2 linked regions of the Nodosilinea sp. E11 genome follow. The protein of the gene in region 1 interacts with the protein of each later gene in a pairwise test. Links are inferred from orthologs where the notes say so. Each region holds a gene or a part of one and is shown in the gene's direction. Other genes may lie near its edges.

Region 1 (7,447 bases):
ACCTGTCGCCAGATCGGCGGATCGCTGTCGAGCAGTTCGATACGCAGGTCAAAGGTCTCAGCTGTGGGGTTAGTTGTCATCGCAAAGATTCCGTGGGGTAATTGAGTGGAAGCCAGATCTCGGCATTGTCTAAGCTGATCAGCGCGGGGTGAAGCAAAGTTGCAGAGCAGAGCGCCGTTGAAACGCGATCGCCCCGCCGCGAGTTATTCTCCCGCTCCAGTTTCAACCCGATAGTTCGTTTCTGGCCAGATCTCGTTGATCTCATCAGCCTGGTGGTGGGCGGCAAAGCGCTCCCAGATAATGCCGTTAACATCTTTATCCATTGAAAATGACTCAGCCTCGTCATCCTCCCAGCCTAGGTGGCGCAGCTGCCCCGGTGGCACTCCAGCCGCCTGACGAATTGAAAGATTGAGTTGGTCCGTCCGCCAAAGGGCATAAATTCCCTCGACCACCAGATCGGGATGGCAGCCCAAACGGACCGAATAATCGGCCACAGAGGCGGCAATGTCCTCAGTAGACAGAGCGATATGGAGCTTCTTCATGCCAGCATTCTCCCAGGGCGACACCGCCGACCCTGTAAACTAGGGTCAACCTTACCATGACGCTTTCTACACCCATCCATGACCCACGCCACCGATATTCACACCCTGGCCCGCTGGATGGCGGCAGACTTTAGTAATCAGCAACAGGCCTTCGACAACCCGCCCCTGTTTGCCCACATTCGCGTCTGCATGCGCCCCCTGCCCACCGAGACTTTAAATGGCCTAGGCTTCTACATTGAGCAAGCCTACGATTTTCAGATTAACCAGCCCTACCGGGCTCGCGGCATGCGGCTCAGCGCCCAGGGCGACCACATTTTAATTGAGAACTACACCCTGCCCCAGGGCGAAGCCTTTTACGGTGCGTCTCGTGACCTAGATCAGCTCGCCAAACTCACCCCCGACCACTTTGAGAAAACTCCTGGCTGCAACATGATCGTTCATTGGACCGGCCACAGCTTTAAGGGCGCGGTAGAACCGGGCAACGCCTGTATGGTCACCCGCAATGGCAAGCTCACCTACTTAGACAGTGAGTTTGAAATCGATGCCGACCAGTTCATCAGCTGGGACCGGGGCCGCGACCCGGAGACCAATGAGCATCTGTGGGGGTCGCTGGCAGGGCCGTTTATGTTTAAGCGCCGGGCCAGCTTTGCCGATGAAATTAAAGATTAGTGGACGCTGCGATCGCAGCATCCACTAATCTTTGCAATCCCCCTCCCACTCCCGTCTATCATGGGGAACATCGCAGCAGTGCAGCAGTAGGAGCCAGGGACGGTGGAGTCCAAATACAACCCCGCAGAGATCGAGCAGAAGTGGCAGCAGGTTTGGGCCGAGCAGGGGCTAGACAAAGCCATAGAAAACCCCGATCAGCCGAAGTTCTACGCCCTGTCGATGTTTCCGTACCCGTCAGGAAACCTGCACATGGGCCACGTGCGCAACTACACCATTACCGACGTGGTGGCGCGGGTGCGGCGCATGCAGGGCTACCGGGTGTTGCACCCCATGGGCTGGGATGCCTTTGGGTTGCCCGCCGAGAATGCGGCGATCGATCGCGGTGTTCACCCCGCCCAGTGGACCTACCAAAACATTGACCAGATGAGGGCGCAACTGCAAGAGCTGGGCCTCTCCTACGACTGGGATCGGGAGGTGGCCACCTGTGCGCCGGACTACTACCGCTGGACCCAGTGGATCTTTATTCAAATGTTGACGATGGGCCTGGCCTACCAGAAAGAGGCCGCAGTCAACTGGGACCCTATCGACCAGACAGTGCTGGCCAACGAACAGGTGGATAGCGAGGGTAAATCCTGGCGATCGGGTGCCCTGGTCGAGAAAAAACTGCTGCGCCAGTGGTTCCTCAAAATTACCGACTACGCTGAGGAGCTGCTGCAAGACCTAGACAAGCTGCCCGGCTGGCCCGAGCGGGTACGCACCATGCAGGCCAACTGGATTGGCAAATCGACTGGTGCTCAGGTCGTGTTTACCACCGAGGCGGGCGATGCCCTGCCGGTGTTTACTACCCGGCCTGACACCCTGTGGGGGGCTACCTTTATGGTGCTGTCGCCCGAGCATCCTTTGGTCGAAAAGCTGACCGCCCCCGATCGCGTCGCTGCCGTAGATGACTACCGCAAAGCCGCCGCCGCCAAGAGCGAGATCGATCGCACCGCCGAAGACCGCGAAAAAACCGGCGTGTGGACCGGTAGCTACGCCGTGAACCCCGTGAACGGGGCCAAAATCCCGATCTGGATTGCCGACTACGTGCTGATGGGTTATGGCACCGGGGCGATTATGGCGGTGCCCGCCCACGACCAGCGCGACTTTGAGTTTGCCCGCAAGTTTAATCTGCCGGTGACGGTGGTGGTACAGCCGGAGGGGGACACCCTCAATGGCGACACCATGACTACCGCCTGGGCGGGAGAAGGGGTGATGGTCAACTCTGGGCCCCTGGACGGAACCCCGGCTGGCAAGGGTGAGGGGCAGAGCGTGGCAGCGGCGATCGCCTGGCTAGAAGCCAACGAAAAGGGGCAGGGCGAGGCCAACTACCGCCTGCGCGACTGGCTAATCTCCCGCCAGCGCTACTGGGGAGTGCCAATTCCGGTGGTGCACTGCCCCGAGTGCGGCATTGTGCCCGTGCCCGATGAGCAGCTACCCGTCACCCTGCCCGAAGATGTAGAGTTTTCGGGGCGGGGTGCGTCGCCCTTGGCTCAGCTAGAGCACTGGGTAAATGTGCCTTGCCCGGCTTGTAACCGCCCTGCCCGGCGCGAAACCGACACCATGGACACGTTTATTGACTCGTCCTGGTACTTTTTGCGCTACACCGATGCAAAGAATCCCGAGCAAGCCTTTGACTCAATCAAGGCCAACGGCTGGATGCCCGTAGACCAGTATGTGGGCGGCATTGAGCACGCCATTTTGCACCTGCTGTACTCGCGGTTTATTACCAAGGTGCTGCGCGATCGCGGTCTGCTGTCCTGCGACGAACCCTTCCAGCGGCTGCTGACCCAGGGCATGGTGCAAAACACCGCCTACAAAAACCCAAAAACCGGCAGATACGTCGCCCCTGAGGATGTTGCTGATCCGACGAATCCAGTCGACCCTGACACCGGCGATACCCTGGAGGTGTTTTACGAAAAAATGTCGAAGTCGAAGTACAACGGCGTTGACCCCAAGGCGGTGCTGACCAAATACGGGGCCGACACCGCCCGCATGTTTATTCTCTTCAAAGCGCCCCCTGAGAAAGATCTGGAGTGGGACGACGCTGACGTGGAGGGGCAGTTCCGCTTTCTCAATCGGGTGTGGCGGCTGGTCACCGAATACATCAACACCGTAGGGGCGCACAGCCGTGCGCCCCTACCCGACTCCGCCGATCTCTCTAAGGACGAGAAAACCCTGCGTCGCGCCATTCATACTGCCATTCAGGCAATTACCGAAGACATCGACGGCGACTACCAGTTCAACACCGCCGTCTCGGAGCTAATGAAGCTCAGTAATGCGCTAACCGATTCTGCGGCCAAAGAGTCTCCAGTTTATACCGAGGGGGTGCGAGCCTTGGTGCTGCTGCTGGCTCCCTTTGCCCCCCATCTGGCCGATGAACTCTGGCACCAGCTGGGCAACGAAGACTCTATCCACCGTGCCCCCTGGCCCGTCTTTGACCCCACTGCCCTGGTCGTGGATGAGATTACTTTAGTGATCCAGATTATGGGCAAAACGCGCGGCACCTTGGAGGTCCCTGCCGACTCGGACAAAGCGGCCCTCGAAAAATATGCCCGCGAGTCAGAGGCGGCCCAGCGCTACCTGACGGGTAAAGAGATCAAAAAGGTGATTGTGGTACCGGGCAAGCTGGTCAATTTTGTAGTGGCGGGGTAACCCAGCGACCTGCTCGATTGAGTATTGACCGACCTAGCGTGAAGAGAGCCAGGTCCAAAGCACATCGCTCGCCATGGGGCGAGCGATGTGGTAGCCCTGGGCCAAATCGCAGCCAATTTCAGTTAGGTAGTCTAGGGTTTGAGCATCTTCGACGCCCTCAGCGGTGCAGCGTAGCCCCAGACTATGGCCCAGATCGACAATAAATTTCACCACCGTGCGTGACTCCTGAGAATTCATCGCCGTCATGACAAAGGATTTATCGACCTTAATTTCTGAAAACGGTAGCCGCACCAATTGCAACATTGACGAAAAGCCGGTGCCGAAGTCGTCAATGGACAGATGAAAGCCAATCATCCGCAGGCGAGTCAGTAGATCGAGGGAGGCTACAGGGTCATCCATAGCGCTGGTTTCGGTGAGTTCAAAAATTAGCCGGGTGGGGTCGAGGGCTTGGGCCTGGCATTGCTCATAGACCCGTTCAAACAGGGTGCCATTACCTAGAGTACGGGCCGAGATATTGACCGACAGCACGAGGCGATCGCAGGTTTCTGACCCCAGCCTGGCCCCGTTTGGCTTAGTCTGGCCACAGAATGACCTAAACCAGGCCAGCGCCTGATCAATCACCTGGTCTGTGAGGGGATCAATCAGATCGCAGCTTTCGGCCAGCGGAATAAAGCGCCCCGGCAGCAGCAGGCCATAGGTGGGATGCGCCCACCGCACTAGGGCCTCAAACCCCGCCAGTTCGCCAGTGGTGCATAGTACCTTGGGTTGGTAGGCCAGCACAAACTCCCGTCGGTCAAGGGCTTGCTCAAGGTCGGCTACGGTGAGCTCGGGGCATTGAAGGGGATCAGGGGCTGCTGCTGCGCTGGGTGGCTCAGGGGCACTGGCGGTATGACCTACCAACAGGTCTCGCAGTTGGGTCGGTGAAAAGGGCTTGGCCAACACCCCAACAATGTCGAGGCCGTGCTCGGCGGCTGAGCGTCCGGCAGCGTCGAGTACTCGACTACCTACGCCGCTGGTGATAATAATTCTGGCTCGGCACGACAGCTTAGCCAGCTTGGCCATCACCTGCAACCCATCCATGGCTGGCATGACTAGATCGAGGGCAATGTGGGTGGGCTGCCACTCGTGCAGCAGGCTGAAGAACCGGGTGGGGTCGGGGGTAAAGTGCACCTCTAGCCCAGCAAATTCGGCAATCCGCTGAATGGTTTCCCCGATCATGGGGTCGTCATCCAGAATTAGTAGGCGGCGATCGCTCATCCCTGCTCTATCTCCTCCCCATCACAATGATTCTTTTTCGCTCCCTGCTCCCCTATCTGCGGCCTAAGGGGTCACTGCCCCTATTCTGCTGCGGCCTGCTCGGTTCTGCCCAACTCTGCTTGCTCATCTAGCACATCACAAATTTTTGGGGCGGGTAGCACCAGCCCAGGGGGTGTGCTCAGCCGCTTTACCTAAGATGCTCAAGTCGTCCTTAGTTTGCCCTTAGTGTATAGTGAACTGTTTTGAATGCTCTTTGACTGACCCTAGGGCATGGAAAATTTAAGGCCGCAGTCTCTAGATGGCATCGCCCAACGATAGGCTGCCCATACCGTTGGCTACAACCCTCTAAGTTACTGCGGAAATTGCCCTGAAGCGATGGTGCGATCGCTGCCGCGACTGCCGCTACTGCCGCGACTGCCGCTACTGTGAGGCGATCGCGGCAAAAGAATGGCATCATGAATGGCGCTCTGCGGCTAGGGCAGCCCGAATTTTCAGCGAGAGTTCAGCTCGACCGTAGGGCTTAGTCAACAGGTGCACACCGGGGTCTAAGCGACCCTGGTGGACGATGGCATTTTCGGTATAGCCAGAGGTGTATAGCACCCGCAACTGGGGCCGCAGTTGTAGCGCCTGATCGGCTAGCTCGCGACCGCTCATGCCGCCAGGCATAACCACATCAGTAAACAAGAGGTCAATGTCGTCTCGCTGACGCAGAATGGCGAGGGCGGCGAGGCCATTGTCGGCGATCAGCACCCGATAGCCAAGCTCCGTTAGCTGGTCTTGGGCGTAACGGCGCACCAGATCATCGTCTTCGACTAGCAAAATTAGCTCTGCTCCACCACTCACCGCCCCGCCGGGTCGCTGGGGCTTTGCCTGATCTCCGCCCCAAAATCGAGGCAAATACATTCTTAAAGTGGTGCCCTGGCCGAGTTCTGAATAGACCTTAATATGGCCCCCAGACTGCTTAATGAAGCCATAGACCATGCTCAACCCTAGGCCGGTGCCTTTGCCCTTTTCTTTGGTGGTGAAAAAGGGCTCAAACACCCGCTCCATATGCTCGGGGGCAATGCCGGTGCCAGTATCTGACACCGCCACCATGACGTACTGCCCAGGCACCACCTCCATATGCTGATTGGCGTAGTCTTGGTTGAGGTGCATATTGGCGGTTTCGATCGTCAGGCGACCGCCTTGGACCATGGCATCGCGGGCGTTGAGGCAGAGATTGAGGAGGGCACTTTCGAGCTGCGATGGGTCGACTAGAGCAGGCCAGAGGCCTGCCCCCTGCACTACCTCGATTTCAATGTGTTCGCCCAGGGTGCGGCGCAGCAGCCCATCCATGTGGGCAATTAACTGGTTGACGTTGACTGCTTCGGGCTCAAGGGCCTGGCGGCGGGCAAAGGCCAGCAGTCGCTGGGTGAGGTCGGCCCCTCGTTTGGCAGCACTGCCAATCATCTCTGCTAGAGGGTGTAAGCGGGAGTCGGCCTCTAGCATTTCGCTGAGCAGCTCGGCGTTGCCCAAAATGACCGTGAGCAGATTGTTGAAGTCGTGGGCGATGCCGCCAGTCAGTTGGCCTACCGACTCAAGGCGTTGGGCCTGGCGCAGATGCTCTTCGATAGCCAATCGATCGCTAATATCTTGAAAATATACGGCTAACCCTTGCTCGGACGGATAGACCCGCGCCTCAAACCAGCAGTTTAAGGGCAGATAAAATTCTCGGAATTCCACCGATCGCCCCTGGTTCATAGCGTTCTCAAACTGCTGTTGAAAAGTGGTGCCAACAGCCTCGGGAAACTCATCCCACAGCGATTTGCCCAGCAACTCAGTTCGCTGGCGTCGCAAAAGCTGTTCGCCCTTGCGGTTAAGGAAGGTAAAATTCCACTGGCGATCGAGGGTAAAGAAAGCATCGGTGATGCTCTCTAAAATGGTGTTGAAGTGATCAGCCAGGTGACGGGCCTCCTGCTCTAGCTCCTTCTGTGCGTGAATGTCGGTGGCGGCACCATACCACTTAATAATCTGGCCGGCCTCATCGCGAATGGGTATGGCCTGCACTAGGTGCCAGCGGTAGGTGTCGTCGTAGCGGCGCAGTCGAAACTCAAAGGTATAGTGGTTGCCGGTCTGCACCGCCTCGGTCCATACGGCTAGGCAGGCATCGCGATCGTCGGGGTGCAGCAGGGTCAGCCAAATCTGACTCGGGTTAGGTTCGGGGTCTAAAATGCCGGTATAACGGTGCAGGGCCTGACTGGCGTAATCGAGCACGCCGGTAGCGTCAGCGGTCCAGACGATCAGGGGCA
Region 2 (7,206 bases), 3.8 Mb from region 1 along the record:
AAGGCCAATTGATTTTGATGCTTACCTAAATATATTATCAGAACTTGGTGGTAGACTTCTGAAATCTCCTTCAACTAGTCTTACCTTTGATGAACTCGGTTTGTTTTTTGAAAGCTATTCCAAGGATTTTTTGCCTGTTGATCAGAAAAAGATAGTTGATGACTTAATTAACTCAAGTATTCTTAGAAAAACTGATAAGGGAATTAAGTTTCGCTATCGCTACTTATTTTACTTTTTTGCGGCAAAGAATTTGGCTGACTCTCTTAGCAAAGGAGACAAAGCAAAAGACGAAATAAGACGTTTGATTGATACTATACATCTCGAAAAGTCATCCAATGTAGTCTTATTTTTGACACATCACTCCAAAGATCCGTGGATTTTGGATGAAATATTGTACTCAATTATGGATATTTTTTCAGACGAAGAGCCTGCTACATTGGAATCAAAATCCCTATCTTTTCTTCGTGAATTTATAAATGAGATACCTGAAATTATTTTGGAAAGTCGGGATTCGAGAGAAGAGCGGTTAAGAATAGACGAACAAAAAGATTTGGTCGAGCAGAGAGATGGTGAAGAACTGATTCATTCTGAGGATGAAGATCTCTCGGATTTCATAAATAAAGTTAACAAAGCTTTTCGGGCAACCGAAGTCTGTGGCCAAATGCTTCGAAATAGAATTGGCTCTTTAGAGCGAAAATCATTAGAGTCTATATATGAAGAATCGCTCCTAGTCTCATTGCGATTTCTGAATCTTCTGCTCAAATCTTCGGAATACATGCAAGAAGAAGCAATAAGAAAAATACAAAGAACTTTGGATCAATCTCCAGATATTCCAGACAAGGAAATTGCGAAGAAGGCAGAGACTTTTTATGTCACACTTAATTACATGGCTATTTTAGCAATTTTAAATAAGGCGGCTTTCTCCCTAGGTTCCTTTAAAGGTCGTGAAATCTACATAAAAGTTACTGAGGATGGAGATACGCCTGCATTAAAGTTAATACAAGAAATAATTGAATTGCAGTTTGAAAAAAGACTGGATTTCCGAAAAATTCAAAAGATTCATGATGATTTCGCCAAGAACCCAATTTGTGACCGTCTTCTTAAGCATATAGTTTTACGCCATTGTTATATGCACGATATAGGTTATAAAGATCGACAAAAACTAGCTACAACATTAAATATACCTATTCAAGTACAGCGTTCTATTTTAGCTACATCTAAAATTAGGAATGGCGCATAACGGTTTACAAGTGGGCCATGAGCAAAGTTTTGGCAGGTTAGCTCTTTTCAAATCGGGTTGCTTATGATTGTTCCTCTCGATCTTCACGAATCAAATCGGTGCTGTCAGAGAATTCGCCATAAGATTTGAAGAGTTTTGTACGCAAATCATCGATCTGAAGAACAATATCTTGAGATTGGCTAGTTAAATCATGATTTGTTATGACAGCAGTTTCAGCAGTCATGCCTAGCCAACTATTTGCGCAGATAGCTTCGATCGCACCCTCATCCCCCAGCGGCTGAAAAAGGCTGTTGAGGGTTTCCAGTAGAGCAGTTTGCTCCTCCGTAGGCAAGGCCCGAACTACCTCAATAATAGAATTGACCAGCTGAGTATTCATAGCTGCCTCAGATTTCCGTGTCTCTAGTTTACGCAATCAACCTGAGGCGGTGTCATGGAGATATGGCGGTTAAAAGATATGCAGCTGCATCGGAGGCCTAGCGGCGCTACACTAGCCACCGGGCAATTGTAGAGAACCGAGCCATGAACCAGGCCGCAGACGACACCACCGCCGCCAGAGTGCAGTCCCTCAGGGCGCAGCTCCAGGCTGCCAGCTACGCCTACTACGTACTCGATGCCCCCGACCTGCCCGACGAAGTCTACGATCGCCTCTACCGCGAGCTGCAAGACCTCGAAGCCGCTCACCCCGAGCTGATTACCCCTGACAGCCCCACCCAGCGCGTCGGCGAAAAGCCCGCCGCCCAGTTCACCTCCGTTCGCCACAACATCCCCCTCTACAGCCTAGAGAATGCCTTTGACCTAGCCGAATTTCGGGCCTGGGAAGACCGCTGGCGCAGGCAGGCCCCCGAGGTCGGCAAGGTCGAGTACGTCGCCGAACTCAAAATCGACGGCAACGCCCTGGCCCTCACCTACGAAAACGGGGTACTGGTGCGCGGCGTCACCCGAGGCGACGGTGTCTCTGGCGAAGACATCACCCCCAACGTGCGCACCATTCGCTCTATCCCCCTACGGTTGGCTATTGACAACCCGCCCCCGGTGGCTGAAGTGCGCGGCGAAGCTTTTTTGCCGCTGGATGTGTTTGAGCAGATCAATGCTGAACGTGCCGGGCGCGGTGAAGCCCTGTTTGCCAACCCCCGCAACGCCGCTGCCGGTACCCTGCGCCAGCTCGACTCTCGCATTGTTGCCGCCCGCAGGCTCGATTTTTTTGCTTACACGGTTTATTCAAGTGAGTTTGATCTGGCGCAGATGCCCTCTGCGCCAGATCAAATTACAAGCCAATGGCAGGCCCTCGAATTCCTCAAGACCCTCGGTTTTCGCGTTAACCCCAACCGTCAGCTCTGCCAGTCAGAAACCGATGTGCAGACCTACTTCAACGAGTGGGATACTAAGCGCACCCGGCTCCAGTACCTGACTGATGGCGTGGTGGTCAAGCTCAACGACTTTGCCCTTCAGCAGCGGCTGGGTTTCACCCAAAAGTTTCCCCGCTGGGCCGTGGCGCTGAAGTACCCCGCCGAGGAAGTGCCCACTGTGCTTGAAACCGTCAGCTTTCAGGTAGGCCGTACCGGAGCCGTCACCCCCGTGGCCGAGTTGCGCCCGGTACCGCTGGCGGGCACCACCGTCGCCCGTGCCACCCTGCACAACGCCGATCGCTTGGCCGAGCTGGATATTCACCAGGGTGACACCATCATCGTGCGCAAGGCTGGGGAGATCATCCCTGAAGTGGTGCGGGTGTTGAGGGAACTGCGACCTGAGAACGCAATCAAAGTCACCATGCCCACCCACTGCCCCCAGTGCCGCAGCGCCCTGGTCAGACCCGACGATGGCGCAGTCACCCGCTGCATCAATAGCTCCTGTCCGGCGATCGTGCAGGGGGCGATCATTCACTGGGCCAGGCGCGATGCCCTCGACATTGAGGGCCTGGGCGAAAAGTGGGTAAAGCAGCTGGTGGAGCAGGGGCTGGTGCAGTCGGTGGCCGACCTCTATGGGCTGACGGTGGAGAACCTGCTGCCACTCGATCGCATGGGGCAGAAGTCGGCGCAGAATTTGGTGAATGCGATCGCCGCCTCCACTGCCCGCCCCTGGGCCTCGGTGCTCTACGCGCTCGGCATTCGCCACGTGGGTACTGTCAACGCCAAGACCCTAGCCCAGCGCTTTCCTACAGTAGAGGCTCTGGCCGCTGCCAGCCCCGACGAGATTGAATCCGTCCACACGATTGGCCCTGAGATTGCCCAGGCCGTGGCCCAGTGGTTTGCCGTACCCGCCAACCAAACGCTGATCGATCGCCTGCGGCAAGCGGGCCTGCAACTTGCCGCCAGCCCTGCCGACCAGACCCAAGCCGCCGCTGGTCTCCTGGTGGGTAAAACCTTTGTGCTCACCGGTACCTTGCCCACCCTTACTCGCCCTGAGGCCAGTGCCATCATTGAGGCGGCGGGCGGCAAAGTGACTAGCAGCGTCAGCAAAGCCACGGACTATCTGGTCGCTGGCGAAAAAGCGGGATCCAAGCTTGCCAAGGCTGAGGGGCTGGGCATTGCCATTCTCAGCGAGGCCGATCTGCTGGCCCTGGTGGCAGTGGTCTAGGGCAAGAGTCGTGATCTCTATGGCTTCGATTTAGCACCTGGGCTCTGGCCTGTGTTTTTGTAGCGGCATCCCCACCGAGATCCTTTCAGTTTGGAAATCCCCCCCGCAGACTTAGGCTGGTCTATGGCGATTAATTGCCGAGATCTCTTTCTTTCAGCATAAATTTTGCCGTTGTTTCGCCCTCGCAAATGTGCTGATAATGTTATGGAGTTCTAAGATTGGTCAGAGGTACCCTTTAGGGAGATTGGGAAAGCGATTGACGGTTGCTTTTAGTCACCTGCCGATCTCCTTTATCCTGCTTAAAAAGGAGAAAAAGGGCCTATTTTAGAGGATCTAAGGGGAAATTCAGCATAAATTTCATTTTTATTCCCAAAAATAGGATCCTTAAAGTGCCTCTTTAAACTATTTGGCCTATTTTAATCTGAGATCGTCTGTAGTGATTGAAACAGAGTGCTACGGAGAGTGCTACTGAATGGACGAACAATCGATTTTGGATTCGACGAAGCCCTCTGGTAAGCTCTCGCTGATACCCTACATGTTTTTGGCAGCCGCCAATTCAGCAGAGCGGTCGATTGATGAAGTTGTTTTAGATGCTCTGGGTGCCATTCGCCAGTACCTAGGCATGGAGGTGGCCTTTGTCTCTGAGTTTGCGGAGGGCCGACGCTGGTTTCGCTATGTGGATTCGGGGCTGGAGACCTCAATTATCAATGTGGGCGACTCAAACCCGCTGGAGGAGAGCTATTGCCAGCGCGTGGTCGATGGTCGGCTGCCCGAGCTGATTCAAGATGCCACCACCGTTCCAGCGGCGTTAGAGCTGGCGGTCACCACCGATCTGCCGGTAGGGGCTCATCTCAGCGTGCCTATTCGCCTTGACAATGGCCAGGTCTACGGCACCTTCTGCTGCTTTAGTACCCGGCCAGACCTGAGTTTGGGCGATCGCGACCTGGCCATTATGCACCTGTTTGCTGAGTTTGCCTCCCGCCAAATTGCCCGCGACCTCACGGCCAACGTAGACCGGCGAGAAATGATCGAGCGGGTCACGGCCATGCTAGAGGCAGAGTTGTTTTCTGTGGTCTATCAGCCCATCGTTGACCTAGAGAAAAACAGAATCATTGGCTTTGAGGCGCTGACCCGGTTTTGGGATCAGCCCATTCGCAGCCCAGATACCTGGTTTGCCGAGGCCGCTCAGGTCGGCTTTGGCGAACAGATGGAGATCGCGGCGATCGCCAAAGCCCTGGTGGCCCTCGATCGCATCCCCGAAGCGATCTACATTTCACTCAACGTATCGCCTGAAACTATTCTCAATGGTGCGATTCATCGGGCGCTGGAAAATGTGCCGCTCCGTCGGCTGGTGCTCGAAGTGACCGAGCACGTGGCGATTCCTGACTATTCACAGTTTGATGAATGCTTGGCTTCCCTGCGCGATCGCGGCATTCGCCTGGCAGTTGACGATGCTGGGGCAGGCTACGCCAGTTTTCTGCATATTCTTCAGCTCAACCCCGACATCATTAAGCTCGACATTAGCCTGATTCGCCATATCGATACTGACCCTACTCGGCGGGCGCTAACGGCGGCCCTGGTGGGCTTTGCCCGCGAAACCGGCAGCAGTATTGTCGCTGAGGGGGTAGAAACCCAGGCCGAGTTAAACGTCCTGCAACAGCTTCGGGTCAACAAAGCTCAGGGCTATCTGCTGGGCAACCCGCTACCCCTTGACGAAGCCGCTGGGCTGTTTTAGTTGCTCTGGCCCCTCCCGCTTAGGCCGGGTTGAAATCGTCTGGCCAGATCGCAGTCACCGACTCACCGTGTATTCTATAGTGTCAGTCTGATCCGAGACACCCGCCCGTAACCCCAGGCAGTTACCTAAGGAGACAGCGTATGTGTGGCATTGTGGGATATATCGGCACCCGGCCCGCCGCCGACATCTTAATGGATGGCCTGCGTAAGCTCGAATATCGCGGCTATGACTCGGCTGGCCTGGCCACCGTGTACGAAGACGACCTGCACTGTGTGCGGGCCAAGGGCAAACTGCAAAACCTGCAAGACAAGCTCGACGGCCAAGACAACCCCGCCCGTCTGGGCATTGGCCACACCCGCTGGGCCACCCACGGCAAACCCGAAGAGTACAACGCCCACCCCCACCGCGATGCCACCGGTCGCCTGGCCGTGGTGCAAAACGGCATCATCGAGAACTACCGCGAGCTGCGCGAAACCCTCAAAGCCCAGGGCGTACAGTTTGCCTCCGACACCGACACCGAAGTGGTGCCCCACTTAATTGCTGTCTACCTGGGGCAGGTGAGTGAAGCGACTGCCCAGGGGCGATCGCGCCTGCTAGAGGCCACCCGTCTGGCCGCCCAAGACCTGCAAGGGGCCTTTGCCCTCGCCATTGTCTCCGCCGATTTTCCTGACGAGTTGGTGGTGGTGCGCCAGCAGGCCCCGCTGGTGATTGGTTTTGGCCAGGGCGAGTTTTTCTGCGCCAGCGACACTCCGGCGATCGTGCCCTACACCCGCGCCGTGCTGCCGATGGAAAATGGCGAACTGGCCAGCCTGACGCCCCTGGGGGTAGAGGTGTACAACTTTGCGGGCGATCGCCAGCGCAAGCACCCGATCACCCTCAACTGGAACCCGATCATGGTGGAGAAGCAGGGGTTCAAGCACTTCATGCTCAAGGAGATCTACGAGCAGCCCGGTGTGGTGCGTACCGCCCTCGAAACCTACATCAACAGCGCCTGGACGACGGACAGCACCAGCACTCCCCTCTCCCCCATGAGCCTGGGCCTGCCCGACGAGTTGCTCACTGGCCTAGAGCACCTGCAAATTGTCGCCTGCGGCACTAGCTGGCACGCCGCCCTGGTGGGCAAATACCTGATCGAAGAGTTGGCCAACCTGCCGGTGATGGTGCAGTACGCCTCCGAGTTTCGCTACTCGCCCACGCCGCTGATTCCTCACACCCTGACTGTAGGCGTTACCCAGTCGGGCGAAACCGCCGACACCCTGGCCGCTTTGGAGATGGAGCAGACCCGACGGGCGGCCCACCCCGACCCCCGCTTTGCTCCCCGCATGCTAGGCATCACCAACCGGCCCGAAAGCTCACTGTCGCGGCTAGTGCCCCACATCATCGACACCCACGCGGGCATTGAGATCGGCGTGGCGGCGACCAAGACCTTCACCGCCCAGGTGATGGCCTTTTACTTCTTGGCGATCGATCTGGCCTATCGTCGCCAGACCCTAACGGGCGATCGCATTGAGGCGATCCTCAACGGGCTGCACCAGTTGCCCGCTTACATCGAGCAGGTGCTCGAAAGCCAGGAGCGCTACATCGAAGAACTCGCCCACGAGTTTAATGAAACCCAGGACTTTATCTTTTTGGGCCGGGGCATCAACTTCCCCATTGC

Evidence for each region.
Region 2: the proteins of leuS (region 1) and ligA interact in binary tests that used the Escherichia coli proteins (3 or more experiments, as listed by UniProt). The link is inferred for Nodosilinea sp. E11 from one-to-one orthologs.

The regions. Positions count from the first base shown.
Region 1 is NZ_CP136520.1:4,630,698-4,638,144, forward strand. Bases 963-4,107 are described here. They hold leuS (leucine--tRNA ligase), read left to right. Parts: upstream 963-1,313; coding sequence 1,314-3,902; downstream 3,903-4,107. Other genes in these bases: RRF56_RS22905 (chromophore lyase CpcT/CpeT), read left to right, coding at 963-1,211; RRF56_RS22915 (EAL domain-containing response regulator), read right to left, coding at 3,936-4,107. In the rest of the region: RRF56_RS22895 (plasmid pRiA4b ORF-3 family protein), read right to left, coding at 1-80; RRF56_RS22900 (hypothetical protein), read right to left, coding at 204-542; more of RRF56_RS22905, read left to right, coding at 621-962; more of RRF56_RS22915, read right to left, coding at 4,108-5,159; RRF56_RS22920 (PAS domain S-box protein), read right to left, coding at 5,613-7,447.
Region 2 is NZ_CP136520.1:798,391-805,596, reverse strand. Bases 1,383-4,286 are described here. They hold ligA (NAD-dependent DNA ligase LigA), read left to right. Parts: upstream 1,383-1,759; coding sequence 1,760-3,814; downstream 3,815-4,286. Other genes in these bases: RRF56_RS06005 (hypothetical protein), read right to left, coding at 1,383-1,616. Also shown: RRF56_RS06010 (hypothetical protein), read left to right, coding at 1-1,240; more of RRF56_RS06005, read right to left, coding at 1,302-1,382; RRF56_RS05995 (EAL domain-containing protein), read left to right, coding at 4,287-5,549; glmS (glutamine--fructose-6-phosphate transaminase (isomerizing)), read left to right, coding at 5,690-7,206. UniProt on the Escherichia coli protein: DNA ligase that catalyzes the formation of phosphodiester linkages between 5'-phosphoryl and 3'-hydroxyl groups in double-stranded DNA using NAD as a coenzyme and as the energy source for the reaction.